2 linked regions of the Thiosocius teredinicola genome follow. The protein of the gene in region 1 binds, or shares a complex with, the protein of each later gene. Links are inferred from orthologs where the notes say so. Each region holds a gene or a part of one and is shown on either strand. Other genes may lie near its edges. The genes, in order: B1781_RS03060 and glnK.

The links.
Region 2: the proteins of B1781_RS03060 (region 1) and glnK are in contact, whole or in part, in a solved structure (PDB 2NS1), measured with the Escherichia coli proteins. The link is inferred for Thiosocius teredinicola from one-to-one orthologs.

Annotation. Positions count from the first base shown.
Region 1 is NZ_CP019936.1:637,295-653,188, reverse strand. What follows is about bases 4,628-7,625. They hold B1781_RS03060 (ammonium transporter), read right to left. Parts: upstream 6,783-7,625; coding sequence 5,472-6,782; downstream 4,628-5,471. Other genes in these bases: ychF (redox-regulated ATPase YchF), read right to left, coding at 7,448-7,625; B1781_RS03055 (hypothetical protein), read right to left, coding at 7,073-7,255; B1781_RS03065 (DUF2189 domain-containing protein), read left to right, coding at 4,628-5,408. Also shown: rpsT (30S ribosomal protein S20), read left to right, coding at 1-24; proB (glutamate 5-kinase), read right to left, coding at 327-1,448; Obg family GTPase CgtA, read right to left, coding at 1,445-2,527; rpmA (50S ribosomal protein L27), read right to left, coding at 2,624-2,881; rplU (50S ribosomal protein L21), read right to left, coding at 2,895-3,209; ispB (octaprenyl diphosphate synthase), read left to right, coding at 3,412-4,380; more of B1781_RS03065, read left to right, coding at 4,626-4,627; more of ychF, read right to left, coding at 7,626-8,539; B1781_RS03040 (mannose-1-phosphate guanylyltransferase/mannose-6-phosphate isomerase), read right to left, coding at 8,609-10,051; B1781_RS03035 (STAS domain-containing protein), read right to left, coding at 10,176-10,478; B1781_RS23530 (methyl-accepting chemotaxis protein), read right to left, coding at 10,544-11,236; B1781_RS03025 (protein-glutamate methylesterase/protein-glutamine glutaminase), read right to left, coding at 11,859-12,950; chemoreceptor glutamine deamidase CheD, read right to left, coding at 12,975-13,622; B1781_RS03015 (CheR family methyltransferase), read right to left, coding at 13,619-14,455; B1781_RS03010 (hypothetical protein), read right to left, coding at 14,543-15,112; B1781_RS03005 (STAS domain-containing protein), read right to left, coding at 15,128-15,625; B1781_RS03000 (ParA family protein), read right to left, coding at 15,594-15,894. UniProt on the Escherichia coli protein: Involved in the uptake of ammonium/ammonia (NH(4)(+)/NH(3)). Transport is electrogenic. Following sequestration of NH(4)(+) at the periplasmic face, NH(4)(+) is deprotonated and neutral NH(3) is transported into the cytoplasm.
Region 2 is NZ_CP019936.1:4,512,259-4,527,951, reverse strand. The notes cover bases 6,703-9,499. They hold glnK (P-II family nitrogen regulator), read left to right. Parts: upstream 6,703-7,830; coding sequence 7,831-8,169; downstream 8,170-9,499. Other genes in these bases: B1781_RS21360 (ammonium transporter), read left to right, coding at 8,191-9,477; B1781_RS21370 (TorF family putative porin), read left to right, coding at 7,039-7,752; B1781_RS21375 (accessory factor UbiK family protein), read right to left, coding at 6,703-6,754. Also shown: B1781_RS21405 (sulfite exporter TauE/SafE family protein), read left to right, coding at 29-778; alternative ribosome rescue aminoacyl-tRNA hydrolase ArfB, read right to left, coding at 791-1,207; B1781_RS21395 (PQQ-dependent sugar dehydrogenase), read right to left, coding at 1,204-2,322; B1781_RS21390 (hypothetical protein), read right to left, coding at 2,353-2,946; B1781_RS21385 (ATP-binding cassette domain-containing protein), read right to left, coding at 2,965-4,866; B1781_RS21380 (YifB family Mg chelatase-like AAA ATPase), read right to left, coding at 4,942-6,459; more of B1781_RS21375, read right to left, coding at 6,506-6,702; B1781_RS21355 (succinylglutamate desuccinylase/aspartoacylase family protein), read right to left, coding at 9,577-10,626; rimK (30S ribosomal protein S6--L-glutamate ligase), read right to left, coding at 10,628-11,533; B1781_RS21345 (ATP-dependent zinc protease family protein), read right to left, coding at 11,551-11,988; B1781_RS21340 (mechanosensitive ion channel family protein), read right to left, coding at 11,985-14,318; B1781_RS21335 (DUF4124 domain-containing protein), read left to right, coding at 14,436-14,894; B1781_RS21330 (fructosamine kinase family protein), read right to left, coding at 14,989-15,693. UniProt on the Escherichia coli protein: Involved in the regulation of nitrogen metabolism. Regulates the activity of its targets by protein-protein interaction in response to the nitrogen status of the cell.

The sequences.
Region 1 (15,894 bases):
AACGCGCAGATCCGCGCCCTGTAAGGCGCCGCGGAATGCGAAAAAAAACCGGCCAATGGCCGGTTTTTTTGTGCTTTGCGAAACTTTACGCAGTTGTAGGAATTGTCCTACACGCGCAAGAGCCGGCATCGATTTCTGACCTCGGGCGCCTGTGGCAAAGTAGATCCGTCGTCGACAAGGACTCAACGGATTGACGACGTGCCAGGACGGCGCCGCACGGATCACAGAGTTTGCCAACCAAGCCAGACGACATAAGCCCCGGGCGATGGATTGCCCGGGGCTTCCTTTTTTTAGACACCGCACACCAGCTACGAACGCTGTTCCGGTTACGACAGCACCAGATTGTCGCGGTGTATCAACTCTTCCTCATCGACATAGCCCAAGATCGACTCGATTTCGCTCGAGGCCCGTCCACGGATCTTGCGCGCCTCTTCGGCCGAATAGTTCGCCAGGCCGCGCGCCACCTCGACATTCGACTCGTCGACACAAACCACCATCTCGCCGCGCCGGAACTGGCCGTGCACGTCTTTGACGCCAACCGCCAACAGGCTGCGCCCGGATTCACGCAATACCCGCACCGCGCCGGCATCCAGCACCATGCGGCCACGCGCCTGCAGCTGGCCGGCAAGCCAGCGTTTGCGCGCGGCGTCCGGCTCCTGTGACGGGGTCAACAAAGTGCCGACATCGTCGCCCGCTTTGAGGCGCTGCAACACGTCCGGCAAACGCCCGTAGGCGATCACCGTCGCCGTCCCCGAGCGCGCCGCCAATCGCGCCGCCCGCACCTTGGTCTGCATGCCACCCTGGCCCAGCGCACCACCGCCGCCGGCCATGCGCTCGAGCGTGCGGTCGTCGGCCTGGGCATGTGAGACCAGCGTGGCATCGGTCTTGATACGCGGATCGGCGTCGTACAGGCCCTGTTGGTCAGTAAGTAGAACCAGCAGGTCGGCCTCGATCAGGTTGGCCACCAGGGCCGCCAGCGTATCGTTGTCGCCGAAGCGCAGTTCGTCGTTGGCGACCGCGTCGTTCTCGTTGACCACAGGTACCGCACGCAGGCCGACCAAGGCACGCAGCGTGCTGCGCGCGTTCAGATATCGCTTGCGGTCGGACAGGTCGTCGTGGGTGAGCAACACCTGCGCGGTATGCAGGCCACGGCGCTGAAAGCAACTTTCCCAAGCCTGCACCAGACCCATCTGACCGATCGCTGCGGCAGCCTGAAGCTCGTGCAGGCTGGCCGGCCGGCGCGCCCAGCCCATGCGTTTCATGCCTTCGGCCACCGCACCGGACGAGACGATCACCACTTCGTTGCCCGCCTCGATCAGGTCGGCGACCTGGTCGACCCAGTGACGCAAACGCTCGCGGTCGAGACCTTTGCCGTCACCGGTTATCAGGGCGCTGCCGATCTTGACGACCCAGCGCCGTGTAGTGGTCAACCGTTCACGCATGATCAAGACGTTAGTGGATCATAGGGTGCGTTGTCATCTTCGGCGGATGCCGGGCCTTCACCACCGGCATCGGCAGCACGCAGCTCCACGAGCTTGGCACCCAAGGCCTGCACCAACGGCTCCAGCCCCGCGCGCGTGACCGAAGAGATCGCGAACACCGGCCCCTCCCAATCCAGTTCGGCCAGCAAGGCCGCCTGACGCTCCGCAAAGGTCTCGTCGTCGAGCAGGTCACGCTTGGTCAACACCAGCCAGCGTTCGCGTTCGGCCAGTTCATGACCGAATTTCTCGACCTCGGCCTCGATGCAGCGCACCGCCTCGGCCGGGTCCGAACCATCGATCGGCGCCATGTCGACCAGGTGCAGCAGCAGACGGGTGCGCGACAGGTGTTTGAGGAACTGAATGCCAAGACCGGCGCCTTCCGCCGCACCCTCGATCACGCCGGGAATGTCGGCGATGACAAAGCTCGCATCCTGGCCGACCCGCACCACCCCCAGGTTCGGGTACAGCGTGGTAAACGGATAGTCCGCCACCTTGGGCCTGGCGCTGGATACGGCAGTAATCAGGCTGGACTTGCCCGCGTTGGGCAACCCGAGCAGACCGACGTCGGCCAGCAGCACAAGTTCGAGATGCAGGGTGCGGCGATCGCCCGGCGTCCCGTGGGTCGACTGCCGCGGGGCGCGATTGGTGCTGCTCTTGAAGTGGATGTTGCCGAGACCATGGTGTCCGCCGCGCGCAACCAGCAGCTCTTCGCCATGCGCCATGACCTCGCCAATGTATTCTTCGGTATCGGCGTCGTGCACGCGGGTGCCGACCGGCACCCGGACCAGCAGGTTCTCGCCCTTGCGCCCGGTCATCTGCCGGCCCATGCCGTTCTGGCCGCGTTCGGCGCGATGGTGACGCTGATGGCGAAAATCGACCAGCGTATTCAGACCGCTGTCGCCGACCAGCAAGACGCTGCCGCCGTCACCGCCGTCACCGCCATCCGGGCCACCTTTGGGGATGAACTTTTCGCGCCGAAAGCTCACGCAGCCGTTGCCGCCATCCCCGGCCTCGACCTTGATAATCGCTTCGTCGACGAATTTCATGCTTCAGCTCCCGCGCTTGCCCGGTTTGCAGTGTGTCGTAACGAAAAAAGCCCCGTCGATCGACGAGGCCTTTTGCTGCGGTCTGCTAGACGACGGTCAGGCCGGATCGACACTCACAAACTTGCGATTGTTCGGGCCCTTGGTCTCAAAACGTACCGTGCCGTCAGCCTTTGCGTACAGGGTATGGTCCTTGCCGCAGCCGACGTTTACGCCTGCATGAACGCGGGTACCACGCTGGCGCACGATGATGCCGCCTGCATTGATAACCTGGCCACCGAAGACTTTGACGCCGAGGCGTTTGCTTTCTGAATCGCGGCCGTTCTTGGAGCTACCGCCTGCTTTTTTATGTGCCATGCTGGATTCTCCCTCAACCGGCGCTGATGCCGGTAACTTCGAGCTCGGTGAAGGCCTGGCGATGACCCTGGCGCTTCATGTGATGCTTGCGGCGACGGAACTTCACGATCATCACCTTCTTGCCACGACCGTGCGATTTCACGGTTGCGGTGACCTTGCCACCGTCCAGAAAGGGCGCGCCGACTTTGACGTCGTCGCCGTCAGCAACCATCAAAACCTTGTCCAGCTCTACGCTGGCGCCTTCTTCGGCGTCGATCTTCTCGACTTTAAGGGTTGAACCCTGGGCAACGCGATATTGTTTGCCACCGGTCTGGATAACGGCGTACATGACCGTAAAACTCCCTTGATCTGATTCGGATCGCCGACCTGGTGGCCGACGGAAAGAGGCGGAATTCTATAGATTGGCGATTGTGCCGTCAACTCTAGAGCATCAACATGTTTAGGGCATCCACAAGCAAACGTGCGCCTTGACAGAGCAAAACCGGCTTCCCTAGGATGCGCGGCAGTTTTTGCCCATAAATCCTTAGCTTATGGAATTCCCCAGCATTCGCGAGCTGATCAAGGACGATCTGAAGGCAACCGACGCCTTGATCCTCGACCGCCTCAGTTCGGATGTGGTGCTGATCAACCAGATCGGACACTACATCGTCAACAGCGGCGGCAAGCGGCTGCGCCCGGTCATTGTGCTGCTCGCGGCCCGCGCACTGGGCTACCAGGGCAGCGACCACATCGATCTGGCAGCGATCGTCGAGTTCATCCATACCGCCACGCTGCTGCATGACGATGTCGTCGACGATTCAGACCAGCGGCGCAACCGCGATACGGCCAACGCCGTATGGGGCAATGCCGCGAGCGTTCTGGTCGGCGATTTTCTGTACTCGCGCGCCTTTGAAATGATGGTTGCCGTCGACTCGATGCGCGTGATGGATGTGTTGTCGCACGCAACCAACCGGATCGCCGAAGGCGAGGTATTGCAGCTACTCAACTGCAACGACCCCGACACCGACGAACAGCGCTACCGCGAGGTTATCCTGCGCAAGACCGCCACCCTGTTCGAGGCGGGTGCGCGCCTCGCCGCCATCATCAACAACAACGACGAGCAGACCGAGGCCGCCATGGCCGCGTACGGCCAGCACCTGGGCATGGCGTTTCAAATGATCGACGACGCGTTGGATTACGGCTCGTCGGACCAGGACATCGGCAAGAACATCGGTGACGATCTCGCTGAAGGCAAGCCGACACTGCCGCTGATACGCGCCATGCAGCAGAGCGATTCGAACACCCGCGACATGCTGCGCGCGGTCATCGAAAACGGCGGCACCGATCGTATCGAAGAGGTGCTTTCAGCGATTGAATCCACCGACGCAATCGCATACACTGCGCGGCTCGCGTCAGACGAGGCCGCCAAGGCCAAGCAGGCTCTCGAAGCCCTTCCCGCTTCCGTTTACCGCAACGCGCTTGCCGCTGTTGCCGATTTCTCGGTGAGCCGTTCGTTCTGATCGTCGACTTTCTATCGGAGTGTAGCTCAGCTTGGTAGAGCACCGTCTTCGGGAGGCGGGGGTCGAAGGTTCGAATCCTTTCACTCCGACCAATTTAAAGAAACAGCCTGCTGGGCTGTTTTTTTATGCCTGCGATGCTTGCCGGGCACCCGGCAAATCCCCCAATTTTCATGGCATTTCTTCTGCGAATTCTTGAGCCAGTCTTGGGTCAACAGCTTTTAGCAAGCAGTGCAGAGGGAGTACCGATGGCAACGACCCATACCCAAGAACCCCTTGTCTACGAACCGATGAAGCTGCCGCCGCGGCGCAAGATCGCGCGCCATGCCGGCCTGCAGTGGTTGACCGAAGGCCGGCGCTACCTGAATCAGACCAAGGGCATCGCTATCGCTTACGGCGCCGTGTTTGCAGCCATCGGCATGGCGATCACCTGGCTCGGCTTCAGCGAACCCCAGTTCGTCTTCACTTTCTGGTCGGGCTTTCTGCTGGTGGGGCCTTTGTTCGCCATGGGGCTTTATCGGATTGCCCAGCTCGTCGATCGCGGCGAGACCCTGCAACTGCGCACCTGCTGGCGGACCATGCGTAACCGACTCGGCTCTGTGGCGCTGTTCGGCCTGCTGCTGGCCGTCGTCATGATCGCCTGGATTCGCGTATCGACGCTGATCGCGGCGCTCTACGTCGGCAACATCGCCGGCACGTCGAGCTTCATCAATGCGATGGGCACCGCTGAAGGCATCGGATTTCTGCTGACCCTGTTCGGCGTCGGCGCCATCTTTGCCGTCATCATGTTCGCGCTGACGGCCTGGTCCCTGCCGATGGTGCTCGACGCCAAGGCGGACTTCGGCACCGCGATCGCCGCCAGCGTCAAAGCGGTCGTCGAGCAGCCGATACCGATGCTGATCTGGGGCGGTATCGTCGCCGGCCTGACCCTGATCGGCATGCTGACCGCCTTCGCCGCCTTTATCGTGATCTTCCCATGGCTTGGTTTTGCCACCTGGGCGGGCTACAAGGACCTGTTCGGCCGCGACTAGCGGCGATCTACGGCAACAAAAAAGGCGGCCCGACGGCCGCCTTTTTTGTGCCGGATATCAACCTCAGGTCAGGTCGTAACCACGCTCTTCGTGCAGCACGATATCCAGACCGGTGATCTCCTGTTCTTCGCTGACCCGCAACCCGAGCAGTGCGCCGACGACCTTCAGGATGATCCAGGTAACCACCGCGGTGAACACTATGGTCGCGATCACGCCGGTGAACTGCGCGAACAACTGGGCGCTCATGTTCGCATTGACCTCGTGAAAACCGTACCCGCTGAATACGCCGAGACCGGTTGACGAAAAGATACCCGCCATCAGCGTACCCAGAATGCCGCCGACGCCGTGCACCGGGAACACATCGAGCGAGTCATCGATCTTCAGGCCACGCTTGATGAACAGCGTGGCGTTGAAGCAAACGAAACCGGCCAGGATGCCGATGATCAAGGCCCCGCCCGGGCCAACGAAACCGGAGGCCGGGGTGATCGTGCCCAGACCGGCAACCATGCCGGTGACCGCACCCAGCGCGCTGGGCTTGCCGAACCTGATCCATTCCATCGCCGACCACACCATTGCACCGGCGGCGGCCGAGATGTGGGTGACCAGCATCGCCATCGCCGCATCGCCATTCGCCGCCAAGGCGCTGCCACCGTTGAAACCGAACCAGCCGACCCACAACATACCGGCGCCCATGACGGTCATCGTCATGTTGTGCGGCGGCATGGCCTGGGTTGGGAAACCGCGTCGCGGCCCCAGCACCATGGCGGCGACCAAGGCAGCGACACCGGCAGTGATATGCACGACGGTGCCGCCGGCGAAGTCATACAGCCCCATCTCGGCCAACCAGCCGCCGCCCCACACCCAGTGGGTCACCGGAACGTAGACCAGCATCAGCCACAGGGCGCTGAACAGCAGCATCGACGAGAACTTCATGCGCTCGGCAAAACCGCCGATGATGAGCGCGGGGGTGATGATCGCGAAGGTCATCTGGAACAGCATGAACAGCGACTCGGGTATATCGCCCGACAGCGTGTCGCGGCCGATGCCCGACAACATGACCTTGCTGAAGTCGCCGATCCACTGGTTGCCTTCGCCGAAGGCAAGGCTATAGCCCGCGACCAACCACATCACGGATGCCATGCCGGCGATGGCGAAACACTGCATCAACACCGACAGCACGTTCTTGCTGCGCACCAGGCCACCGTAGAACAGTGCCAAGCCGGGCAGCGTCATGAACAGGACCAAGGCAGTCGAGGTGAGTATCCAGGCGGTATTGCCACCGCTCGCGGCCGCCTCCTGAGCCATGACGCCGGTGGAGAGCAACGCCAATGGCAGCGCCAACAATGCCCCTCGAAATGCACTAAGTTTGATCATGCCTAACCTCTCGATCTGTTGTTTTTAGGCTCACGGGCCGACCCGACGCAGAACAGCGCCGACACCGTAGGCTATTGAATTTTATTGAGATTGCCAGAATCACACGACGATTCAGGCAGCGATCCGGCGCGCTTGCCGAAATCGACCAGGCGCCAATGATAGGCAAAAAAGAAGGCTGATGCCCGTTTCGGGGCATCAGCCAATCACCAAGGGGAGTCTCAACGAACTCAATGTTCGTTGCGGACATTGCTGTCCGTACGCAATCAGACCCGGACAGCGAGCAGAAAGTTTCAGTCGTTCACCGGATATTCGATCCCGCGCTCGGCCAACCACCGCCGGAAGCGTTCGATTTTGGTATCCAGGTCACAGGTGGGTGGCAGGCTGTCCAGATAGTGCCCATAGGCCTCGCGCAGGGCAATCTGTTCATCGCCGTCGAGATCGTTCCAATCGCGCGCTGTTTTGTCGTCGATCATCGTCGAAATGGCCCCGAAAACGAAAAAACCGGAATCCTTGCGGAATCCGGTTTTCTGCAGATGGTAGCAAGGGGCGGACTTGAACCGCCGACCCCCGCATTATGAGTGCGGTGCTCTAACCAGCTGAGCTACCTTGCCAAATAAGGCGCGGAACTATAGCGGCCCGTTGTGTAAATTGTCAACGAAAGCGGCTTAAACGTTGAAGCGGAAGTGGATAACGTCGCCGTCCTGCACGATGTAATCCTTGCCCTCCAGGCGCAACTTGCCCGCGTCCTTGGCGCCATGCTCACCGCCGCAGGCGACGAAATCGTCGTAGGCGATAACCTCGGCACGAATGAAGCCACGCTCGAAATCGGTATGGATCACGCCGGCCGCCTGCGGAGCGGTGGCCCCCACCTTGACGGTCCAGGCGCGCACCTCTTTGACCCCGGCGGTGAAATAGGTCTGCAGGTGCAACAGGTGGTAGCCGGCGCGCACCACACGATCCAGGCCGGGTTCTTCGAGCCCCATCTCGGCCAGAAACTCGGCCTTCTCGTCGTCCTCGAGTTCGGCAAGTTCCGCCTCGATCGCGGCGCATACCGGCACCACCTCGGCGCCTTCGGACTCGGCATGTTGGCGCACCGCGTCGAGATAGGGATTGTTTTCGAAGCCGTCGTCATTGACGTTGGCTATATAAAGAGTGCGTTTGATCGTCAGCAGGTGCAGATCGCGCAGTTCGAGTTTGTCGTCATCGCTCAGCTCCATCGCGCGTACCGGTTGACCCGCGTCCAGTTGGTCTCGCACCCGGGCGAGCAGGTCGCGCTTGGCCAGCACCTTCTTGTCGCCGGTCTTGACCAGCTTTTCCGCCTTCTGCAGCGCCTTCTCAACCGACTCGAGGTCGGCGAGCGCCAACTCGGTATTGATGACCTCGATATCCGACAAGGGATCGACCTTGCCGGCCACGTGCACGATGTCGTCGTTTTCGAAACAACGCACGACCTGTGCGATGGCGTCGGTCTCGCGGATATTGGCGAGAAACTTGTTGCCCAGGCCCTCGCCCTTCGAGGCGCCGGCCACCAGGCCGGCGATGTCGACGAACTGCATCGTCGTCGGGATCACATTCTGCGGTTTGACGATATCCGCCAGCACGTCGAGACGACGGTCGGGCAGCGGCACCACGCCGACGTTCGGATCGATCGTGCAGAACGGGTAGTTTTCCGCGGCAATCGTCGCCTTGGTCAGGGCATTGAACAGGGTGGACTTGCCGACGTTCGGCAGCCCCACGATACCGCATTTGAAACCCATCTCCGCTCTCCTGTTCCCGACCGTTCGAAAAGGCGGGCAAGGATAGCGGAAAAGCCGCCCGGCGAGAACTCAGTCGGTCTTCGGCGCGCGGTTGTAGACGTCTTCGAAACGCACGATATCGTCCTCGCCGAGATACGAGCCGGACTGTACCTCGATGATCTCCAGCGGGATCGATCCGGGGTTTTCCAGACGGTGACGGGTGCCGATCGGGATGTAAGTCGACTGGTTTTCGCTGAGCAGGAACACCTTGTCGTCGCAGGTGACCTGCGCCGTCCCGCTGACCACGATCCAGTGCTCTGCGCGGTGGTGATGCATCTGCAGTGACAGCGAGGCACCCGGCTTGACGCTCAACCGCTTGACCTGGAAACGCTCGCCAACATCAATCCCCTCATAAGCACCCCAGGGACGGTGAACCCGACGATGGAACTCGCTCTCACAGCGCCCTTCCTGGTCAAGGTGTTCGGTGATTTTCTTGACGTCCTGCGCATGGTCTTTATGCGCAACCAGGACCGCATCCGATGTCTCGACGACGATCAGGTCCTGCACGCCCACGGCAGCAACGATGCGATGCTGCGAATGCAGCAGGTTGTCGTGCGAATTCACCGCGATCACGTCGCCGTGACAGGCATTGCCGACACCGTCGCGTTCTGAAACATCCCACAGTGCCGCCCAGGCGCCGATGTCCGACCAGCCGGCATCGAGCGGCACCACCAGGCACTCGCCCGCCTCTTTGGACAGTGGTTCCATCACGGCATAGTCGATCGAGTCAGCCGGCGATGCGGCAAACTCATCCTGGTCGGCGCGGTAGAAGTCGAGATCTTTCTGACCGTCGTCATACGCCTTGCGCACGGCCGCCGAGATGTCGGGCCGGAACCGTTCGATCAACTCGAGCCAGCGCGTGGCGCGCATCAAGAAGATGCCGCTGTTCCAATAGTATTGGCCGCTCGCGACGTACGATTCTGCGGTCTCGCGATCGGGTTTCTCAACGAAGGCATCGAGCGTGTAGGTGTTGGCGTCGACCGATGTTCCCGAGCGTATGTAGCCGAACCCGGTCTGCGGCGAATCGGGCACGATGCCAAAGGTGACGACCTTGCCGGCCATGGCGTGCGGCAGGCCCGCGGCGACGGCCCGCGAGAACGCCTTGAGATCTTTTACTGCGTGGTCTGCCGGCATCACGATCAACACCGGGTCTTGATCGGCGGCGTCGAGCGCGGCGAGCGTCAGCGCAGGCGCGGTGTTGCGGCCGACCGGCTCGAGCAGGATATTGCCGGCGGCATGGCCGCTGCTGCGCAACTGTTCGGCAACCAGAAACCGGTGCGCCTCATTGCATACGATCAGCGGCGGAAGAATCTCGGCGTTGTCGCGCAGACCGTCGACCCGCGATGCGGTCGATTGCAGCAACGTGTCGTCATCAACCAGAGAGAGAAACTGTTTCGGATAGGCGCGACGCGAGAGGGGCCACAAACGGGTTCCGGAGCCGCCGGAAAGAATAACGGGCTGAAGCTTGGTCACAGGGGCACTCTCTCGACGAAAATCTGGTCGGATTACAGCAGCCGACGAAACCCCTGGTCAAATATACGATCGCGATGCGACTGGCAGATCACATCTTGCAGATGTCATCCACCGCCGCAAGCCGTCAAGAAACTTTAAAGAGTTTGTCGAAATTGGCGATGCGCAGAATTTCGCGGATGCTGTCGTTGCTGTTGCGCAACTCAACGCTGCCGCTCTTTGCCCCATAATCGCGCAGCTGAAGCAACATGCCCAATGCCGAACTGTCCATGTACTCAGCTTTGCCCAGGTCGACGACGAACTCCTTCGAACCACGCTCGTAGGCCTTGTAGGCCTGCATGAACTCCTGGTGCATCGCGAAATCGAAACGCCCACTGATATGCAGCGTCACGACCTTGCCATCACTCGATACCGTGTTGTTGATAGGCATGTTTTACCCTCGCCTTTCTTTCCTTATTGCAACCGCCGGCCCGCTCACGTAACCCGACGTGAAATTCAGAACAGCTCGACGTCGCCTTCCGCCATCGATTGCTGCTCGACCGGATTGTGCTCCTTTTCGAGCTCGCTGGACATGAAACTGTCCAGATCGTCTTTGACCGATTGTAGAGCCGCCGCGTATTGATTGACATCCTGCACATCCGACTGACGCAGCTCGGTCAGACCGGTATGCATACGCCCGATCAGCACGCTGATGCGATCGAGGTGACGGCCCGAGTACTCGGTCAACTGCCTGACGATGTCCTCAAACTGTAGCGAACGCACTGCATCGCCGACCAGGGCATCGATCTCGCCGCCAACCACCGACACCGAATCCAGCGTCGTCTCGACCGAACGATTCACCTCGGTCAGGTTTTCCAGCGCCTGGTTGACCCGGGTCTTCGCCTGGATCGCGAACGTCATGTCCTGCGACGCCAGTTTGGATATCGCCTCGCGCGCCCCATCGATCGCGTCGATCGATTCGCCGATCACGGTGCGGATCTCGTCGTTGAAACGATCAGACCGCTTTGACAGCTTGCGCACCTCGTCGGCCACCACGGCAAAACCGCGCCCGGCTTCACCGGCACGAGCGGCTTCGATTGCCGCGTTCAGCGCCAGCAGGTTGGTCTGGTCGGCGATGACCTTGACGTCGTTCAACAGACCATCGGCGCGCTGCATATGATCGACCATCTCATCGATACGTTCGACCATCGCCATGCTGTTGGCGCTGGTGTTGATCACATAGTCGACGAAGTAACGCAGAACCTCGTCGGTCTGCTCGGCGAACCCGGCATCCGATTCGTTCGTCCCGCTTTGTTCGTGCATCATCTGCATCATCTGCGCAACGAGGTTGCGCTGGTGACTCGAACGATCATTCAGACCATGAAATGCCGTCTGCAAGGTACCGGTGGCATCACCTACCAGTTCTTTGATCTGCCCCAACTCGCCGCGCATCGCATCCACCACGGTCGACAGGTTGGTTTCAACGTGCGCGACCAGTCCGGTGATCGCATCCTCGACATCGCCGGCGCTGCATTCATGCTCGGCACGCGCGTCGTCGCCCGAATTTCTGCCCGACAGGTAGGCCGTTGCCGCCCAGACGCCCGCAACCAACAAGGCACTCGCCCACGCAGGCAAGGCTACGCCGGCGAACAGACTTGCCACAACGATACCCAGGGTACCGGCAGCTGCGAATATCCAGGACTTGAAGTTTGACGCCATCGGTTGCTGATTCCTTCACGCGCGAAAACCGGGGTGACAGTCCACACCCAATGACATGGCTATCGGCAGATTGAAGCAGATTCTTGAACACCTAGTCTGCGTTGCGGTGTGGTTATTTCTTGATCAGTTCGATCAAGCGCGGTCCGATCTTGTTCAGTGGCAGTATCTCGTCGGCAAAACCGCGCTTGGCCACTTCACCCGGCATGCCCCAGACGACACTGGTTTTTTCATCCTGCACGAGAATCGGCGCCCCGCATTCCTTGAGTTCGCCCATGCCTGCGGCACCATCGTCACCCATGCCGGTCAACATCACACCGATCGCGTTGGGGCCGGCGTTCTGCGCCAATGAACGAATCATTACATCGACCGACGGGCGATGCCGGTTAACCGGCGGCCCGTCGTTCAGCCGACAGACATAGCGCGCGCCGTCGCGCTGTACCAGCAGGTGCCGGTCGCCGGGCGCAATGTAAACGTGACCCGGCAAGATCTGCTGGCCGTCAGCGGCCTCGCACACGGTCAACGGCGTTACCGAATTGGCGCGCTTGGCGAACGGCCCGCTAAATGCGGCCGGTATGTGTTGTGAAATAACGATACCGGCCTGGATATCCATCGGCAGCATGGCGAGCACATCCTTGACGGCCTCGGTACCCCCGGTCGATGAGCCGATGCCGATGATCTTGTCGGTGGTGCGGAAGTGGCCACCGCCCGTACCCGCCTTGAGAATCACATCGGCCGAATGCTTCGCACCGGGAGCCATTGCCGGCTTGGATGCCTTCACGGCACGCTTCTCCAGCGGCTTGACCTTGGCCTTGGCCGCCATCCTGACCTTGCCGATGATCTCGGCGGCATAATCCTTCAACGACTCGGCGACATCGACCTTGGGCTTGGCGACGAAATCGACCGCACCGTATTCCAGGGCGCGCAAGGTCACGTCGGCACCCTGTTCGGTCAGCGTGGACACCATCACCACCGGCATCGGGCGCAGGCGCATCAGGTTGCCGAGGAAGGTGACGCCGTCCATCTTGGGCATCTCGACATCCAGCGTCAGCACATCCGGGTTCAACTGCTTGATCTTTTCGCGCGCGATATACGGATCGGCCGCGACACCGACGACCTCGATATCCGAGGTCTCGGCGAAGATCTGGGTCAGCACCTGGCGGATCAGCGCCGAGTCGTCGACGATCAACAAGCGAATCTTTGGCATGCGAACAGCTCTCCTGACGAAGCCTTAGAACAACTCAACCTCGCCAGCAACAGGCTCTGCGGCGATCTCGGTACGGTAACGGTTTTCGCGCTGGATAACCGTATCGTTGTGCAGGTGCTTCAAGCGCTTCATGAAGGCCTTGCCGGTAGATGGTATGTACATCACCTTGCGTGGATACTTGTCACCGACATCCTCGCTAACCACCGGGATACCTTCTGTGCTGAGATACTCGCGCACGAACTCGATGTTGCGCGCCCCAATGTCGCTCAACGCCTCCATCATGCGTCCGCCGCCGAAGATCTTCGCCTCCAGGTGCTTTTTATGGCCACCGTTCTTGAGAATGTCGTTGATCATGTGTTCCATCGCATAGTTGCCGTAGCGCGTGGCGGTGCTGACGATGTCTGCAGCGCCATTCCAGCCTTTGCCGTCGGTCGATATCGGCAACATGAAATGGTTCATGCCGCCCACACCGAATACGCGATCACGGATGCAGGCCGACACACAGGATCCCAGCACCGTCACGATCAGTTCGTTGTTCGAGGTCACATAGTATTCGCCCGGCAGGATCTTGGCGGCCGCCTGGTCGCGCCCCTGATCCCAATACCGGTTGATCTGCTCGAACCCGGGCAGGGCTTGCGGCAGTACGTGCGAGGCAGATTTCAAACCACTCATCCGATCTTCCTGTAGACAGTATTGCCAACCAACTTAAAGCGCTCCGTCACCTGGTACAGGGATTCGGAATGGCCGATAAACAGGTAACCGCCGTCCACCAGGACGTCGGCATAGCGGTCCATCAGCTTTCGTTTCGTGTCTTTGTCGAAGTAGATAATCACGTTGCGGCAGAAAATCAGGTCTTGCTGCTCGACCTTCAGCGGCTGCATCAGGTTGACCTGGTCGAAGCGAATCTTGTTTTTCAGCTCATCCTTCACCCGGACCTTGCCGTTCTGATCGCCACGACCTTTAAGAAAAAAGCGCTTCAGACGTTGCTTCGACAACCCGTCGACACGCGCCTGTGCATACACGCCCGCCTGGGCCTGCGCGAGCACGTTCGAGTCGATATCGCTGGCGAAGATCTGCGCGTCCCAGCTACGCAGTTGGGCATCCTGCTCAGCCAGCGTCATCGCCAGCGAGTACGGCTCTTCGCCGGTCGAACACCCGGCCGACCAGATGCGCAACGTACGGCTGTTACGGTTGCGCTGAATCGCCTCCGGGATAGCGGTATTGGCAAGGAACTCGAAGTGATGGTTCTCGCGGAAGAACGATGTCAGGTTGGTTGTTACCGCGTTGACCAGCTCGATCATCTCGCCATCGTGCGCGGGATCCTGCAGGTAATCGCAATAGGCGGCGAAGTCTTTGAGCCCCAGCGCCCTGACGCGTCGCGCCAGGCGCGAATAGAACATGTTGAACTTGTCGTCGCTGACAACGATGCCGGTACGCTCGTTGGATAGGCGCCGCAAGAAATTGAAGTCGCGCTGAGTAAACTCGTATTCCCTAACCGCTGTCATCTTAGTCTCAGGTTTCCTTGTGCGTATCGGCGTTCAACCGCCAATCGGCATAGAGTTGAAAAGTAAACGTCCCGGGCAGGACGCCGTTTAGAACAACTCGATGTCGTCGATATCTCCTTTTTCCAGCCTTCCCCGAACCTGCTCGAGCGCCTCGTCGATCGATGCCCCCTTGAGCAAGGCCTCGAACATGTCCTGCTCTTCCTGCATCGTGTAGCGGCTGCGAATGCCCGACTGCAGTTCCGACCACTCGGTCGGATTGAACAGGCGCGATTTGTCGGACACCAGATCGGACAGCGCACCCAGGGCCTGACGGACGTGATCGAGGCGCTGCGACAAACGATCGTAGAACTGAAATGCAACGATGCTTTGCTGGATCTTGCCCTGCACCGACGTACAGCGATTGAGAATGTCCTCGCGTACCGGCTCGAAATCGGTTTCCGGAGAGGCCGACGTCGTTGCCTGCGAGATGCCATCAACGCTCTGCACCATGCCGAGAAAAGACGTCGTCAGCGATTCAACCGAATCGTCTCCCTCGTGCATCGCCATAGAGATCTGCGCCACTGCGAGATTCAACATGCGCACCGTTTCGTTGACCTGACTCCAGTCCAGGTCGGGCGAACTGGCTGGCGATACGTTCAGACGCTGTCCGTCTTGCATGATAGTTCCTGCGCCTCAGGCGACTTGTTGATCGGTGTCGAGCTTGAAATAGCCATCCAGGCCAACCTGCCTGGCCGCAGTCCGCAACGAATCAGAGGCACCGACCCAGCTCAGTTCGATACCTTTTTCATTGGCCGTCTTGAAGAAAGCCGCCAGCAGCTGCACGCCAGCCCCCTCGATGGACTCGACCTCGCTGCCGTCGATCTGCAGCGGGACGTCGCCCTCGAGATGTTGCAGCAGCGGCGCGCGCAGTTCGCCGACATCCATGATGGTGATACTGCCGGGCAACATCACTTTGTCGCCGGCTGCTTCCGGCGTGGCCGCTGGTTCGTCGGCAGACTGTTCGGCAACCACCTCAGGCTTAGGCTCGGCCGCCTTCTTGGCCGCCGTCTTTTTGCGCGCCGGTGCACGCTTGCGACGCGTCTTCGGCGCCGCTGCCTGCTCAGTAGGAGCGGCCTCTTCACCGACCTCGGCGAGTGGATCATGCGACATGACTGGTTTCTTTCTGCTCATCGGTAAAAATCCTCCCTTCGAGTACGTCGGCGGCAAGTTCGGCGAACTCCGCGGCCGACCGACATTTCTCGCGGTATTCGAATATGGTCTGACCCGCACCGGCACATTCGGCCAGGGCGGCTGCTTCACTGATCGACGTGGCCAGCAGGTAGGGCGAGAAATGTTCCATAACCTTGTCGAACACTTCACGCGCCAGCCGCCGTCTGGCGACGAACCGACTCATGAACACCCACTGACGCAATGGCGTACGGCGCAACGGCTGCAAACGC
Region 2 (15,693 bases), 3.9 Mb from region 1 along the record:
CTGCTCAATCGCACATCGTAGCGGCCCTTTGCATAGCGAGATTCTGCTTTTTGTCGCCGTCAGTCTGCTGGCCGCCTTCGTTCACGGCGCTTTCGGATTCGGCTTCCCGTTACTGTCGACACCTTTGCTGGTGTTTGGATTCGACCTGCGCACCGCAGTACTGCTGACCCTGGTGCCGACCGTATCGATCAACCTGGTCAGCATTCTCTCTGAGCACCGTTGGCGAGAGGCACTCAAGCACTACTGGCCGATCCCGACCTTCACCATCGTCGGCAGTTTTATCGGTACCCAGGTGTTGCTGACGGTCAATCCCGAACCGTTCCGCCTGTTGCTGGCCGCCGTCTTGATCGCCTACCTGATCAGCGATCACCTGCATTCGGGCGAGCGCGTGATCAAGGTGCCGAAGTGGGGGATGGCGGTGTTCGGTTTGCTGCTTGGCCTGCTGGCCGGCGTGGTGAACATCTTCGCGCCGCTGGTGATTGCCTATGCGCTGTATACACGCATGCCGGTGCCGTTGATGGTCGCAACCTTCAACCTGAGTTTCATCACCAGCAAGTCCGGTCAGATTCTCGGTTTCATCAGCCAGGGCGCTTTCGACCTCGATGTTGTGGTGATTGCAGTCGTCGCATTGCCGCTGATTCTCGGCGCCTTGTGGTTGGGCATTCGGGTGCGCAAGCGCGTCGATATGGACACCTATAAGGGCATGCTGCGCGGTTCTTTGTGGGTGATCTCGATTGCGATAGCCATCGATGCGCTACGCCGCATGTTCTGGCTGTGAGGTAAGCCGACGTCAGTCGTCGACGTTTCGACGCAGGCGTTTGAGTTGGCCGTGCTTGGCCTTGCTGTCCATGCGCCTGCGTTGCGAGGCCTTGGTCGGTTTGGTTGCACGCCTTGCCTTCTGCGTTTTACCGGCAGCCACGATCAGGTCACGCAAGCGTTCGAGTGCGTCGGCGCGGTTCTTTTCCTGGGTGCGGAAGCGCTGCGCTTTGATGACGATGATGCCGTCGCTGGTGATTCGACTATCACCGAGTTGCAGCAGTCGCTGACAGACAGCCTCCGGCAGGCCGCTGTTGTTGATATCGACACGCAGATGCAGTGCCGACGAAACCTTGTTGACGTTCTGCCCACCTGCGCCTTGCGCGCGGATCGCCTGCCACTGCAGCGCGTCGTCGTTCAATTCGATGCCCGGCGCGATCTGCACGGTCAGCGTCCGTTGGCAGGCCGCAATCGGATCAGCTTGCCGTTGCGCGCGTCGCTCAATAGATAGAGATAGCCGTCCGGCCCCTGGCGCACGTCGCGGATGCGTCCGAACCTGCCTTCGAACAGGCGCTCTTCATGGGTGATCTTGTCGTTTGCAATCTCCAGTCGCACCAACAGGTCGAACTTCAACGAGCCGACGAACAGATTGCCCTGCCAGTTGGGAAAACGATCGCCATCGTAGAAGGCCATGCCGGAAGGGGCTATCGATGGCACCCAGTAGTACAGTGGTTGCTGCATGCCGGGTTTGGCCGTGCCTTCGCCGATCTTGGTGCCGAAACCGTAATTCGCGCCGTAGGTGATGACCGGCCAACCGTAGTTGTATCCGGCCTGCGGCAGGTTGATCTCGTCACCACCCTGTGGGCCATGCTCATGTGTCCATAGCTTGCCGCTGCCTGGATGCAGTGTCGCGCCCTGCATATTGCGATGGCCATAGCTGTAGATCTCCGGGCGGGCGTTGCGTTGGCCTACGAAGGGGTTGTCGTCCGGAATGCGGCCGTCATCGTGTAGACGGATGACAGAACCGGCATGGTCATTGAGATCCTGCGCGCGCGGACGGTCGCCGCGATCGCCGAGTGTGATGAACAGGTAGCCGTCGCGATCGAACACCAGGCGCGAACCGAAGTGCCTATTGGTGCGCGATTTGGGTAGCAGGCGAAAGATGACTTGGGTATCGCGCAGTGAGCTGCCGTCGAATCGGCCGCGCACAACCGCTGTGCCGACGCCGTCGTTGGTACGCTCGGCGTAGCTCAGATAAACCCAACGATTGTTTTCGAAATCTGGATGCAGGGCGACGTCGAGCAGCCCGCCCTGGCCGTATTCTGCAATTGCCGGCAGGCCGCCGATGGGGCTTGCGTGCAAGTGGCCTTGTGCATCGACCAGGCGCAAGCGCCCGGGGCGTTCGGTGATCAGATAGCCGCCCCCGGGCAGAAAGGCGAGCGACCAGGGGTGAACCAGACCTTCGGTGACGATCTCGTAGTCGATCTTTTCACGTTCGGTCTCGAGGGGTTCCGCCTGCAGGGGCAGGGCGGTCATCAACAGCGCGGCAATGAGTATCGCTTTCATACGGCCACTTTAGCCGCATGACGGCAACGATCAAAGGGTCACGCGTGCGCGTTTCACATAAACCACTTCGCAGGCGCGGGCACCGGTATCCTCGCGGGTCAGTGAACTGATCCAGCGCCAGCCGTCATCACCATCGACACGCACCAGGTAGCCTTCGAGCTGGATGATCTGACCCTGGCGGAAATCATCCAGTGCATCGGCGACATCGTCGCTTGCCGGGATCATGTGCATATTGGCGCTATGCGTCTCGATATCGCGGCGTGGGATCGGCAGGTTCGGCGTCGACCAGCGGTACCAGCGACCGGATTGGCTGATGGCGATGTCGCTGAGCACCTGTTCGTCGGACATCGGGCCCCAACCCAACGCGAGATCCATCGGTGATACATCGGCTTCGCGCCCGAAGCTGTAGTCTTCGCGCGACAGCACCTTGGCGCGAATGCTGAAATCAGCCAGCGGGGTAATGCGATAGCCCTTGTAGTCGAAGCTGTCGCCGCTGGCGGTCGCCGATTGTGCCGGCAGCACATTGGCGTGTATGCCGGGCCCGAGTTGCACCGCTGCCGGTTCGCTCCAGCCGAAGTGCCATACGCCGGCGGCGATGGTGAGTACTATCAGAAATCGAAACATGGTCAGCCGTTGCGATGATCATCGCTGCGCGCTTTCCAGTGCCTCGGCGGCCTCCATCCAGGCCTCTTCGGCAGTCTCGAGTTGCGCGTCGACATCACCTTTGTCGCGCAGCAGTTGCTGCAGCTCATCCTTCCGTTCGTCGCTATATAAGCCGGTATCGGCCAAGGCGGCCTCAAGCTGAGCCTGTTTGGTATGCAGGGCGTTCATCTGCTGTTCGCAACGCTCGACGGCCCGCCGCAAGGGCTGCAGTGCCTTGCGTTGTTCGGCTTCGAGGCGTTTGCGCTCGCGGCGTTGTTCGGCCGAGTCCGAGCGCGTCGCCGATGTCGGTGCAACCTCCTGTTTGCCGGCGCGATTGTGTGCCGCCAGCCATGCGGGATAGGCGTCGAGTTCGTCGTCAAACTCATCGACGCGCCCGCCGCTGACGAGTAGCAGGCGGTCACACGTCAGGCGCAGCAGGTGACGATCGTGCGAAACCACCACCATGGCGCCTTCGAAGTCCTGCAGGGCGGTCGCCAATGCCTGGCGCATCTCGAGGTCGAGATGGTTGGTCGGTTCGTCGAGCAGCAACAGGTTGGGGCGGCGGTACACCAGCAGCGCGAGGACCAGGCGGGATTTCTCACCGCCCGAGAAGGGAGCGACCGCTTCGAGCGCTTTGTCGCCGATAAAGCCGAAGCCGCCCAAGTAGTCGCGCAAGGCCTGCTCGGATGCGTCGCGGTCGAGTTGTTGCAGATGCTCGAGCGGACTGTGTCCGGGCTGCAATTGCTCGAGCTGGTGTTGGGCGAAATAGCCGATGGCCAGATGGCGTGCCTCTGCACGTTCACCGGCCAGCGGTGCAAGGTCGCCGGCAAGCAGCTTGATCAACGTGGATTTGCCGGCGCCGTTCGGCCCCAGCAAGCCGATGCGATCGCCCGGGTTGAGTACCAGCTTGGCGTGCCGGACGATAGCGGTATCGTCGTAACCGACAGCGCAGTCATCCAGTTTCAGCAGTGGATGCGGGTTCTTCGGCGGCGGCTTGAACGCAAAAGCAAATGGTGAATCCACATGCGCGGGCGCGATCTGTTCCATGCGTTCGAGCGCCTTGATGCGACTCTGCGCCTGGCGCGCCTTGGTGGCCTTGGCGCGAAAGCGTTCGACGAATGAATGCATGTGTGCAATCTCGCGCTGTTGCTTTTCGTAAGCCGCTTGTTGATTGGCAAGCTGTTCGGCACGCCGGTGTTCAAATGCTGTGTAGTTGCCGTTGTACAGCGTGGCGCGCGTTTGTTCGATATGCAGGATGTGGTCACACACACTGTCGAGAAAATCGCGGTCGTGCGAGATCAGCAGCAGGGTGCCGCGATACTGTTTCAACCACGCCTCCAACCAGATCACGGCGTCGAGGTCGAGGTGGTTGGTCGGCTCGTCGAGCAGTAACAGGTCGGAACGGCACATCAGGGCGCGGGCGAGGTTCAGGCGCATGCGCCAGCCGCCGGAGAAATCGCTTAATGGCCGGCGTTCATCGCTCGGTTTGAAGCCGAGCCCGCTCATCAGGGTCGCGGCGCGGCTGTTGGCCTGGTAGCCGCCGATGTGGTCCAACTCGGAGTGCAGGTGCGCGATGCGCTCACCGTTGCCCGACTGTTCGGCATCGGCCAGATTTGCCTGCAATTTTCGCAACCCCTGGTCGCCGTCGAGTACGTACTCGATGGCTGCCTGATCGGTCGCCGGCATCTCTTGCGCGACATGGGCGATCTCCCAACCCGCGGGGAAGCTCAGCTTGCCCTGGTCGGCATGCAGGCCGCCCAGAATCATGGCGAACAGGCTGGACTTGCCGGTGCCATTGGCGCCCGTCAGGCCCGACTTGTGTCCGGGGTGGATCTGGAAAGTGGCGTGCTCGAACAACAGGCGCGGGCCACGGCGGAGAGCAACATCATCGAACTGCAGCATGGGCGGGGAGTTTACCCAAGTCTGTGCCTGTTGGTACGACGCTCAACGCTACACGGCGCGGGACAGGCGACTCGTTCAGCCGATGCGATCCAAACGGCGATAACCGATGGCCTCGGTCAGGTGTTGATCTTCGATACTTTCCTTGCCCGCCAGGTCGGCGATCGTACGCGCCACGCGCAGGATGCGGTGAAAGGCACGCGCTGAGAGACCGAGTTTATCGATGGCGTTGGCGAGCAGGGCTTGCCCGGCGGGCGACAATGAGCAGTGCCGTTGCAGGTCTTCGTGGCCGAGCCGAGCGTTGGCGGTTCCCTGGCGCTCAAGCTGCTTTTCCCACGCTGAGCAGACCCGCTGGCGCACCGTTGCGCTGTCTTCCGAGCGCGCTTTCAACCCGCCCAGCAGCGCTTGACGTGGTAAGGCGGATACTTCGATCTGGATATCGATGCGGTCGCGCAACGGACCGGAGATGCGCCGCTGATAGCGCGCCACGCGTTCCGGGCTGCAGCCGGCACAAATGCGTTCAGGGTCGTTGGCGTAGCCGCACTGGCAGGGATTCATCGCCGCGATCAATTGGAAATCGGCCGGAAACTCGGCTTGGCGAGCGGCGCGCGAGATCAGGATCTTTCCGGTTTCGAGCGGCTCGCGCAGTACGTCGAGCACCTTGCCGTTGAACTCTGGCAGTTCGTCCAGGAACAGCGTACCGAAGTGGGCGAGCGAGACCTCTCCTGGTCTCGGGTGGCTCCCGCCGCCACCTCCGACCAATGCGACTCCGGACGCCGTATGGTGCGGTGCCCTAAAGGGCCGTTGCATCCATGTGCCCGGCGAGAAGGGCAGACCGGCGATCGATCTGACGGCCGCACTCTCGAGTGCTTCTCGCTCTGTCATGGGCGGCAGAATACCGGGCAGCCGGCTGGCGAGCATTGATTTGCCGCTGCCTGGTGGCCCCACCATTAGCAGGTTGTGGCGACCGGCAGCCACGATTTCGAGGGCACGCTTGGCCTGCGACTGGCCCCATACGTCGGCGAGATCCGATGACGGTGAGTTCGAGGATTGTTGCTGGGGTTTGCAATGTTCTTTCAGAAGGGTCGCGCCCAGCAGATGGGCGGTAACTCCCAGGAGATGCTCAGCGGGGTATGAGGCCAGCGACGAGACAAGCGCGGCTTCGTCGGCATTGGCCGCGGGCAGGATCATCTTGGTGTCGGCCGCGGCAGTAGCCAACGCCATGGGCAGAACACCGCTGATGCTGCGCAATGCGCCGGCGAGACTCAGCTCGCCGACAAACTCATAGCCGTCGGCAGACTTATCCGGCAGTTGCCCACTCGCCAGGAGGATGCCGATCGCGATTGCCAGATCAAACCGGCTGCCGTGCTTGGGTATATCTGCAGGGGCAAGGTTGACCGTGATCCTTCTGGCGGGGAAATCAAATCCGCTGTTGACCAGCGCGCTGCGCACGCGGTCGCGGCTTTCCTGTACCGCCTTCTCGGGCAGTCCGACGATGTTGAAGCTGGGCAGACCGTTGGCGAGATGAGTCTCGACGGCTACCGGTGGGGCGTCGACGCCAATAGCGGCGCGACAGTGTGTTACTGCAAATGCCATGACCTTCCTTGGTCCTGAGGGCCTGCGCTGTAGCAGGCCGGATTGATCAGCGCTTGGCGTCGGCCTCCATGGCCGCAACGCGATCTTCGAGCGCTTTGAGTTTCTCGCGGGTGCGCAGCAGCACCGCCTGCTGAATCTCGAACTCTTCGCGGGTTACCAGATTCAGTTTCGCCAGTGCGGCTTCGACGCTCGATCGCACGTTGCGTTGCACGTCGTTCTGCAAATTTTGCAGGCCGCGCGGCAGGTTTTCGGCGACGCGCCGCGACAGGTCATCGAACAGTTTGGGATCCAGCATGTTGTCCTCCGACGGCCAGTTGCCGCGAGCAGCGAAGGGTAAGAAACCGCGTTCCGGGTGTCCAGTTTCATCAATGCACCAAGATGATGCACCAACTTGGGGCGGGCTCTCCACAAAAGTTTGCTTTTGGTGCGAGAGCAGCGCCAAAAGGTACCGTAGTCAGGCTGTAACCAAATGAAAATCAAAAAGAAAGAGTCGTTGGCATATGTCGTGCTAAATGCTGGGGCAGTCGCGTGTTCAACACCGATCTTTTCAAAAGCACAGCCTTAGGGAGTTAACCAAATATGAAGATGAAGAAGGCAGCCCTTGCAGTCAGCGCGTTGTTGATGACGTCGACATCTGTAATGGCAGAGTTCAGTGGCAATGTCGCACTCACCACGAACTACATTTTCCGCGGTATTTCGCAGAACGATAACTCGTTTGCGATTCAGGGCGGCTTCGATTACGAGCACGAGTCGGGCTTTTATGCCGGCATCTGGGCTTCCAACGTAGACGACGAGTTCTTCGCCGGATCCAGCATCGAAATCGACACCTACCTGGGTTGGGCGGGCACGGTTGGGCCGGTCGATCTGGACGTTGGCTACGTCCGTTACAACTACCCGGATAGCGACGAGAACGATCCGAACATCGGTTATGAAACCGATACCGACGAATTCCACGTTGGCATTTCCAAAGACTTCGGCGTACTGGCAGCCGGCTTCACCGTCAACTACAGCCCTGACTTCTTCGATGTCGGCGACGGCATGTACTACGACCTGGGTATCGATGTGCCGGTCGGCAGTTTCACGATCTCGGCGCACTACGGCGTGACCGACATCGACGAGAAGAGCGGTCTGCCTGATCTCGACTACGAAGACTGGAAACTCGGTGTTTCGACCGAATACGCCGGCTTTGGTTTCGATCTCAGCTACACCGATACCGCCGACGATGGATTGTGTGACGGCACGCCGGCTGTTTGCGGCGATCACATTGCATTCACCGTTTCCAAGTCGCTGTAAGCCGAACCTAAAAAACTAACCATTTAATTTTTTCACTGGCCACCTGCCATTGTCGCAGGTGGCCTAGGAGAAGTACCTATGAAACTGGTTGCAGCCATCATCAAGCCCTTCAAGCTCGATGACGTGCGTGAAGCCCTTTCCGACATCGGCGTCACGGGTATCACCGTTATCGAAGTCAAGGGATTCGGTCGCCAGAAAGGCCATACCGAACTGTATCGCGGCGCTGAATACGTCGTCGATTTCCTTCCCAAGATCAAAGTTGAAATCGCGATCGATGACGATCAGCTCGACGCGGTTATCGAAGCCATCAGTGCCGCTGCCAAAACCGGCAAGATCGGCGACGGCAAGATCTTTGTTTACGAACTTTCTCAGGCCATTCGCATCCGCACAGGCGAATCCGGTCCTGAAGCACTTTAAGCCTGCCGGGGGTTGCTAAAAATGGAGAATCATATCTTTGAACTCCAGTACGCCATAGACACGTTTTATTTTCTGATCTGTGGTGCGCTGGTTATGTGGATGGCGGCAGGTTTCGCCATGCTCGAGTCGGGCCTCGTTCGTGCGAAGAACACGACCGAGATCCTCACCAAGAACGTCGCTTTGTATGCCGTTGCTTGCATCATGTACATGGTCATCGGCTATCACCTGATGTATGACGGTGGCGTGCTGTTGGCCGGTATCGAAGGCGGTGAAGCGCTGGTCGCGGATGCGCTGAAGTCGTCGGCAGAGAACGGCTTTGACGGTGACGCGGTTTACTCGAGCGCGTCGGACTTCTTCTTCCAGGTGGTGTTCGTTGCGACCGCAATGTCGATCGTATCGGGCGCGGTTGCCGAGCGTATGAAGCTGTGGGCCTTCCTGTTGTTCGCCGTCGTCATGACCGGCTTCATCTACCCGATGGAAGGCAACTGGACTTGGGGCGGCGGTAGCGTCTTCGGTCTGTACAGTCTTGGCGACGACTTCGGCTTCTCCGACTTCGCCGGTTCGGGCATCGTTCACATGGCAGGCGCCGCGGCTGCACTGGCCGGTGTTCTGCTGCTTGGACCGCGTAAGGGCAAGTACACCGCCGATGGTCGCGTGAACGCTATCCCGGGTGCCAACCTGCCGCTGGCTACGTTGGGTACCTTCATCCTCTGGATGGGCTGGTTCGGCTTCAACGGTGGTTCGGTGCTGAAGCTCGGCGATATCGCCAACGCCAACTCGGTCGCCATGGTGTTCCTGAACACCAACGCGGCGGCTGCCGGTGGTCTGGTGACTGCGCTGATCGTTGCCCGTCTGTTGTTCGGCAAGGCTGACCTGACGATGGCACTCAACGGTGCACTCGCCGGCCTGGTGGCCATCACCGCCGAGCCTTCGACTCCGTCGGCCCTGTCTGCCACGCTGATCGGTGCCGTTGGTGGTGCGATCGTCGTGTTCTCGATCCTGACCCTGGACAAGATGAAGATCGACGATCCGGTCGGTGCCATCTCGGTGCACGGCGTGGTCGGCTTCTGGGGCCTGATGGCAGTGCCGCTGACCAACGGTGAAACAAGCTTTGTCGGTCAGTTGGTCGGTGCGGGAACCATCTTTGCCTGGGTGTTCGTCGTCAGCTTCGTTGTCTGGCTGGTGATCAAGGCGATCATGGGTATCCGCGTATCGGAAGAGGAAGAGTACGAGGGTGTGGATGTTTCGGAGTGCGGTATGGAAGCCTATCCGGAATTCACCGGTGCTCGCGGGTCTTCCAGCACCTGATCCCAGATCATTCGATCTGTAAGCGAAAAGAAAGGGCGCCTTCGGGCGCCCTTTTTTTGTTCCCGGTATTGAATCGGCCCCGTTGCGAGCCGCACCTTTTCAGACGATGGGGGGTTCCTCGATCAGCTCAGGCGGTACCAGGTTCGTGGGTTCCTGCAGTGCGTCGAGGTGCTGTTCGAGCAGCGACGTCTGGCGTGTGCGCCCGACGTGAAACAGCGCCTCGCCCTCGAACACCAGGGGCAGATTGGTACGGCCGATCACGACCCCATCGTAAGGTGCAGGCATTTCGAATTCGGATTCGCCGGACGGATCGGCGACCACGCCCAGAACTTCACCCTTGCTGACCATCGCACCCAGCTTGGATTGAGCGCGCAGAATGCCGCTGTGCGGCGCGCGCTGCCAACTGCTCGAACGCAGTACGGCGCTCGGCCGGCTTGGTTGACGTTTGCTCGGTGGAAGCATCGCCAGACGGCGCAACACATTGATGATGCCGCGCAGCCCGATCTGGATCGAAACCTCTTCGAAGCGCAATGCTTCTCCCGCTTCGTAAACCATAACGGGCACACCGAGGTCGGCCGCCGCACCGCGCAACGAACCTGAGGGCGCAGCGGAGTGCAGCAATACTGGCGCACTGAATGCCTTTGCCAGGGGCTCAAGGATCGGATCGTTGATGTCTGCGCGAATCTGCGGCAGGTTGTCGCGATGGATCGCAGCGGTATGCAGGTCGATACCCAGGTCGGAACGCTCGACGACCTGCGACATGAAGGCAAAGCCCAGCCTGCCGGCAAGGGATCCGGTTTCGCTGCCGGGAAAACTGCGGTTCAGGTCGCGGCGGTCGGGCAGGTAACGCGAACGGTTGTGGAACCCGAACACGTTGACGATCGGCACCGCCAGCAAGGTGCCGCGTATCCGTTTCAACTGGGGGGTGCGGAGCAGGCGGCGAATGATCTCCACACCGTTGATCTCGTCGCCGTGTACCGCGGCGCTGATGAAGACGATGGGGCCATCGTTCTTGCCGTGCACCACATGCACCGGCATGCTGACCGGGTCGTTGGTGTAGAGACCCGGCAGTGGAATGCTGACGACCTGACGTTGTCCGGCTGCGACGGTGGTATCGCCGATCTCGAACTGAGGTCGTTGTTTCGCCATGTCAGCCTTTTCCGCGGGTCTTGGTATTGTTGGGTTTCTGATTTTTCTCGATGAACTCGATGATCATGCCGGCGACGTCTTTCTTCGACGCAGCTTCGATGCCCTCGAGCCCGGGTGATGAGTTCACCTCCATCACCACCGGGCCGTGATTCGAACGCAGGATGTCGACGCCGCAGACATTCAGCCCCATGATGCTGGCGGCACGCGTCGCGGTTGAGCGTTCTTCCGGCGTCAGGCGAACCAGCGTAGCACTGCCGCCACGGTGCAGGTTCGAGCGGAACTCACCCTCCTTGCCCTGTCGCTTCATCGCGGCGACCACCTTACCGCCGACGACCAGGCAGCGGATGTCGGCGCCGCCGGCCTCCTTGATGAACTCCTGGATCAGGATGTTGGCCTTCAGGCCCATGAATGCCTCGATCACACTCTCGGCCGCCTTTTCGGTTTCGGCCAGCACCACGCCGATACCCTGTGTGCCTTCAAGCAGTTTGATGACGGCCGGCGCACCGCCCACCATCTTCAGCATGTCCTGCACGTCGTCGGGCGAATGGGCAAAGCCGGTAACCGGCAGGCCGATGCCCTTGCGCGCCAGCAGTTGCAGCGAGCGCAGCTTGTCGCGCGAGCGGGTGATCGCCACCGATTCGTTAAGCGGATACACGCCCATCATCTCGAACTGCCGCAACACGGCGGTGCCGTAGAACGTAACCGATGCGCCGATACGCGGAATCACCGCATCGAAGCCGGTCAGGTTCTCGCCCTTGTAGTGAATCGTCGGGCGCAAAGAGGTGATGTTCATGTAGCACCGCAGCGCGTCGAGCACGCGAACTTCATGACCACGTTGTTGCGCGGCTTCCACCAGGCGGCGGGTCGAATACAGTTTGCTGTTGCGCGAGAGAACGGCAATTTTCATAGTCAGGCCTTTTGTGTTTACGGTTTGCCGGCGAGGTATGAAGCCGACGAATCGACGACCAGGTTCGCAGCAACCAATGCGGTGCGACCCAGCAGCATGCGGAAACGCATGCTGTCGCGGTTGGTCAGTGTCAGTTCGATCTCATCATCGAAATCAAGTATCTGCAGCCGGGTACGGATCACGAAGCGCAGTTCGCGGTGCCCACCTGAATCGGAAACCTGACGCTGATCGGCTATCTGTGCTTCGCAATGTAGCACTTGTTGCGCGTCATTTTGCATTGGATGGACGCCGAAGCGCAGGAAGTCCTTGTGGTCCCGCCGAAACGGCTCCACGTAGAATGCATGCAGACACGATGTGCGGGCCCCGGTATCGACCTTGGCCTTGATCAATGGAATGCCGATATCCGGCAACGCCAGCCATTCGCGCCAACCCAATGCCTGCTTGGCATGCGTCATGTGTCTTCGTCCTCTTTGTCGCCTTTTTCTGCCGGCCCGGGTTTCCCCGGAATCTGTGCGGATTCGCTCTTGGTTTCGACCGGTTCTCCGGCCGGACGATGCACGACGCGCTGCGGAAACGGTATCTCTATGCCAGCTTCGCGGAACGCGTCGTCGATCGCAAACAATGCATCACTCTTGGCCGACAGTTTGTAGTCGATATTGCGAATGAAGAACCGCAGTTCGAAGTTCAGCGAGCTGTCGCCGAAGTCCATGAAGAAGACCTGCGGCGGGCTGACGCGCGGATCGTGCAATACCGTGAGCGGATGTTCGCGTGCCACCTTCTGCAGAATGTCGCGCACCTGGCGCGTGTCGCTGCCGTAGGCGACGCCGACCGGCACAATCACCCGGCCGAACGGGTCCGACAATGTCAGGTTGGTAACCTGGTTGGAAATCAGTTCTGAGTTCGGTACCAGTACTTCTGCGCGGTCGAACGTCTGGATCAGGGTGTAGCGGATACTGACCTTGCGTACATAACCCTGCGTCTGGCCGACCACCACCCAGTCTCCCGGGCGCACCGGTCGCTCGAACAGCAGGATCAGGCCCGATACGAAGTTATTGACGATGTTCTGCAGGCCGAAACCGATACCGACCGATAAGGCACCGGCGACGATGGCGAGGTTTTGAAAGTCCAGCCCGGCCATGCTCAGGGCCAGCATGATCGCGATGCCGACGATGGCGTAACTGGTCAGCGACACGACCGATTGACGCGCACCCGAATCGAGGTTGGTGCGGGTCAGCCAGCGCTCACCCAGTTGGGTGCGCAGCCATCTGGCGAGGCTCAGCAGAACCAGGAACGACAGCAGCGCCAGGATCAGCTTGGACGGTACGATACGTACGGCGCCAACCTGGAAACCCTGGTGGAGCACATCGCGCACCAGCGCGGTGTCCGACTCCGATACCTGCCAGGCATACAGCAGCCAGTAACCGAGTCCGACAAGTGCGCCGATGCGCACCACCCAATGCAACATCCCGACGCCCGGGACTTTCTCGCCGCGTGAATAGCCGAGTCGTTTGCGCAACGCCGATTGCGACTCGGCGTCACTGTCTTTGAGCGAATCGAACAGGTGGCCGATCAACGACAGGCCGAGCCAGACCAGCAATACGCCGACCGCCGTACCGTAGATGCCCAGTGTCAGGAACATGCCGAGGTTGGGGTAACCGAGCCAGTCCGCGGTCGGGCCGGCAAGTAGGGCGATACCGATCGGCAGGCGCAGGCTGCGCAACGTCGACAGGTCGTCGCGCTGGTAGAGCTTGCGCATCAACCAGCCGGCGACTCCGACCAGCGCCAGCAGGAACAGCGCGCGCAACATGGGAACGGCGTCGCCCGGCAGGTAGTCATGTGCGCCCATCAGCACGAGTGCGCCGGCGACCAGCACCAGGTCGAGCAACAGCCGCGCGGGCACGCTTTCTGCGCAGTTCAGTTTGCCCTGGCAGACGAGCAACTGGATAAGCGGTGCAACGCAGGCGGATATCAATAGCGCGGCACCAAATGCCGCGAGCGGTGCTGCACCGGCGAGATACAGGGTGACGACAACGGTCAGCCCGACTGCCAACCACGGCAGGCGGCGACTGTAGAGATCGGCCAGGATCGTGCTGCGTTGCGGTGGGTTGGCGGTTTCCGGGTCCGGCATCGGGAAGCGCCCACGCAGCATGCGCGACAGCATCAGTGCGATCGGCGTCAGGATCGCCAATAGCAATGCGCCGGCGCCCAGCGCCGGCCAGGGTTCGAAACCGATCTTCTTGGTGGAGTCGAACGACAAGCCGTTGACCAGTACGTCGGTCGTCGTCTCCCATATGTCTTTGTCGTGATGCAGCAACTGGCGCGAGACCATCGCCTGCCACTGCGCGGTCAACTCGTTGCGCAGATCGCGCGCACCGATCGACGTCAATCGACAGACGGCAAGTTGCTGTTCGATGTCCTGCTGGTCTTTCTCAAACTTCTTTTGCGTGGCCTGAATTTCGCTGGCGGCCTTTTCGCCGGGCTCGCCGAGTGCCGCAAGGCGTTCCTTGACGCTGGCCAGATGCGCACTGAAATCGGCGACACACTGCTCGGCGCGCTCGCGAATCTTCAATACCTCGCTTTGTGCCTCGCTCAACCGTTCGCCCGCCGGTGGCGCGTCCTTCCACTTCTGCAGGTCGGCGCTGATCTCCTTGAGACGTTTGCTCGCGCTATCGGACCACTTGCCGGTTTCCTTCTCATCCACGAAACCGGCTTCCGCCAGGCACGCGCCGGCAGTCGCCAGCGTGGCAAGCAAGACAAGCAGAACGGCGCGCAGCCAAACGGTCATCGGAATCAGGTCCTTAAATCGCAAAGATCAAGCAGGGCGGTCGCGATACGGGGCGTGCCGCCCGGGAGGTAAAGCAGGCGTTATGATAGCGGGATGTGTCACCGGAGGAAGCCACGGATGAGACTCTTGTTGATGCTCGGCGCATTTCTGCTGACTGCGTCTGCGTTTGCCGCCGAGGTGTACCGCTGGACCGACAGCAATGGCCAGGTGCATTTTAGCCAGCGCCCGCCGCCGGTGGATGCCGAAAAGCTCGAACTGCCGGAGAGTGGCGAGACGCCGGCCGCGGCCGACACCAGCCTGGACAAGCGTCGCGAGCGTCAGCGCCGGGTACTGCAGTCGTACGAGTATGAGCGCGAGCAGAAAAAGGCGGCGGCCGCCAAGGCGGAGCAGGAGAAGCGCGAAATGGCTGCGAAATGCGTCGACATGGAAAAGCGTTGGCGGCGTCTGTCACACGGCGGTCCACTGTATTACCGCGACGACGGTGGCGAGCGCGAGTACCTCAGCGAACAACAGCGTGCGGACGAGAAGGCCAGGCTTCGACCGTATTTCAAGCGCTATTGCGGCCGTGAACCGTGAGCGCCCGCGGCGATCGGGCGATTGATCGGGTGGCGTGTTGCCGCGCTCTGTCGAGCATGGCCGCTTAGACCATGCCGGCCGCTGATACCTGGATTCAGCACTCCGCCAGCAGTGACTGCATCATGCGTTCGGCCTGACCGCCGTATCCGCCGCCAAACAGGTTGAGATGGTTGAGCACGTGATACAGGTTGTATAGCGTGCGCCTGACGCGATACCCGGCGTCGATCGGTGCAACCGCACGATAGGCCGCATAAAAGTCGGCGCTGAAACCGCCGAACAATTCGGTCATCGCCAGTTCGGCCTCGCGGTCGCCGAAATAGGTCGCTGGATCGTAGATCACCGGCTCGCCATTTTCGTCGAAGGCGATATTGCCGCTCCATAGATCGCCGTGCAGCAGCGCGGGTCTGGGGTCGTGATCGACAAGCACGTCGAAGCGTTCAAGCAACTGCTCACCGAGTTTCTGTAGCCGGCCGCCGTAGCCGTTGCGCGCCGCTTCGGCGAGTTGAAAGCCGAGCCGGTGATCGCGCCAGAATGTCACCCAGTCGTCGGTCCAGCTATTGCGTTGCGCAGTGGCACCGATGGTGTTGTCGCGCTGCCAGCCGAAGGCGTCGCTGCTCACCGCATGCAGTGCCGCGAGTTGCTCGCCGGCCTTGCGCCACGACAGCGCGTTGCCGTGGCTTAGCGCGTAGTACTGCATGACGATGTAGCTGCTGTCTCCGCTGACACCTGTCGAGATCGCGCGCGGCACCTTGATCGCATCGGCATCCGCGAGTTCGTTCAAGCCCTCAGCCTCGGCCTT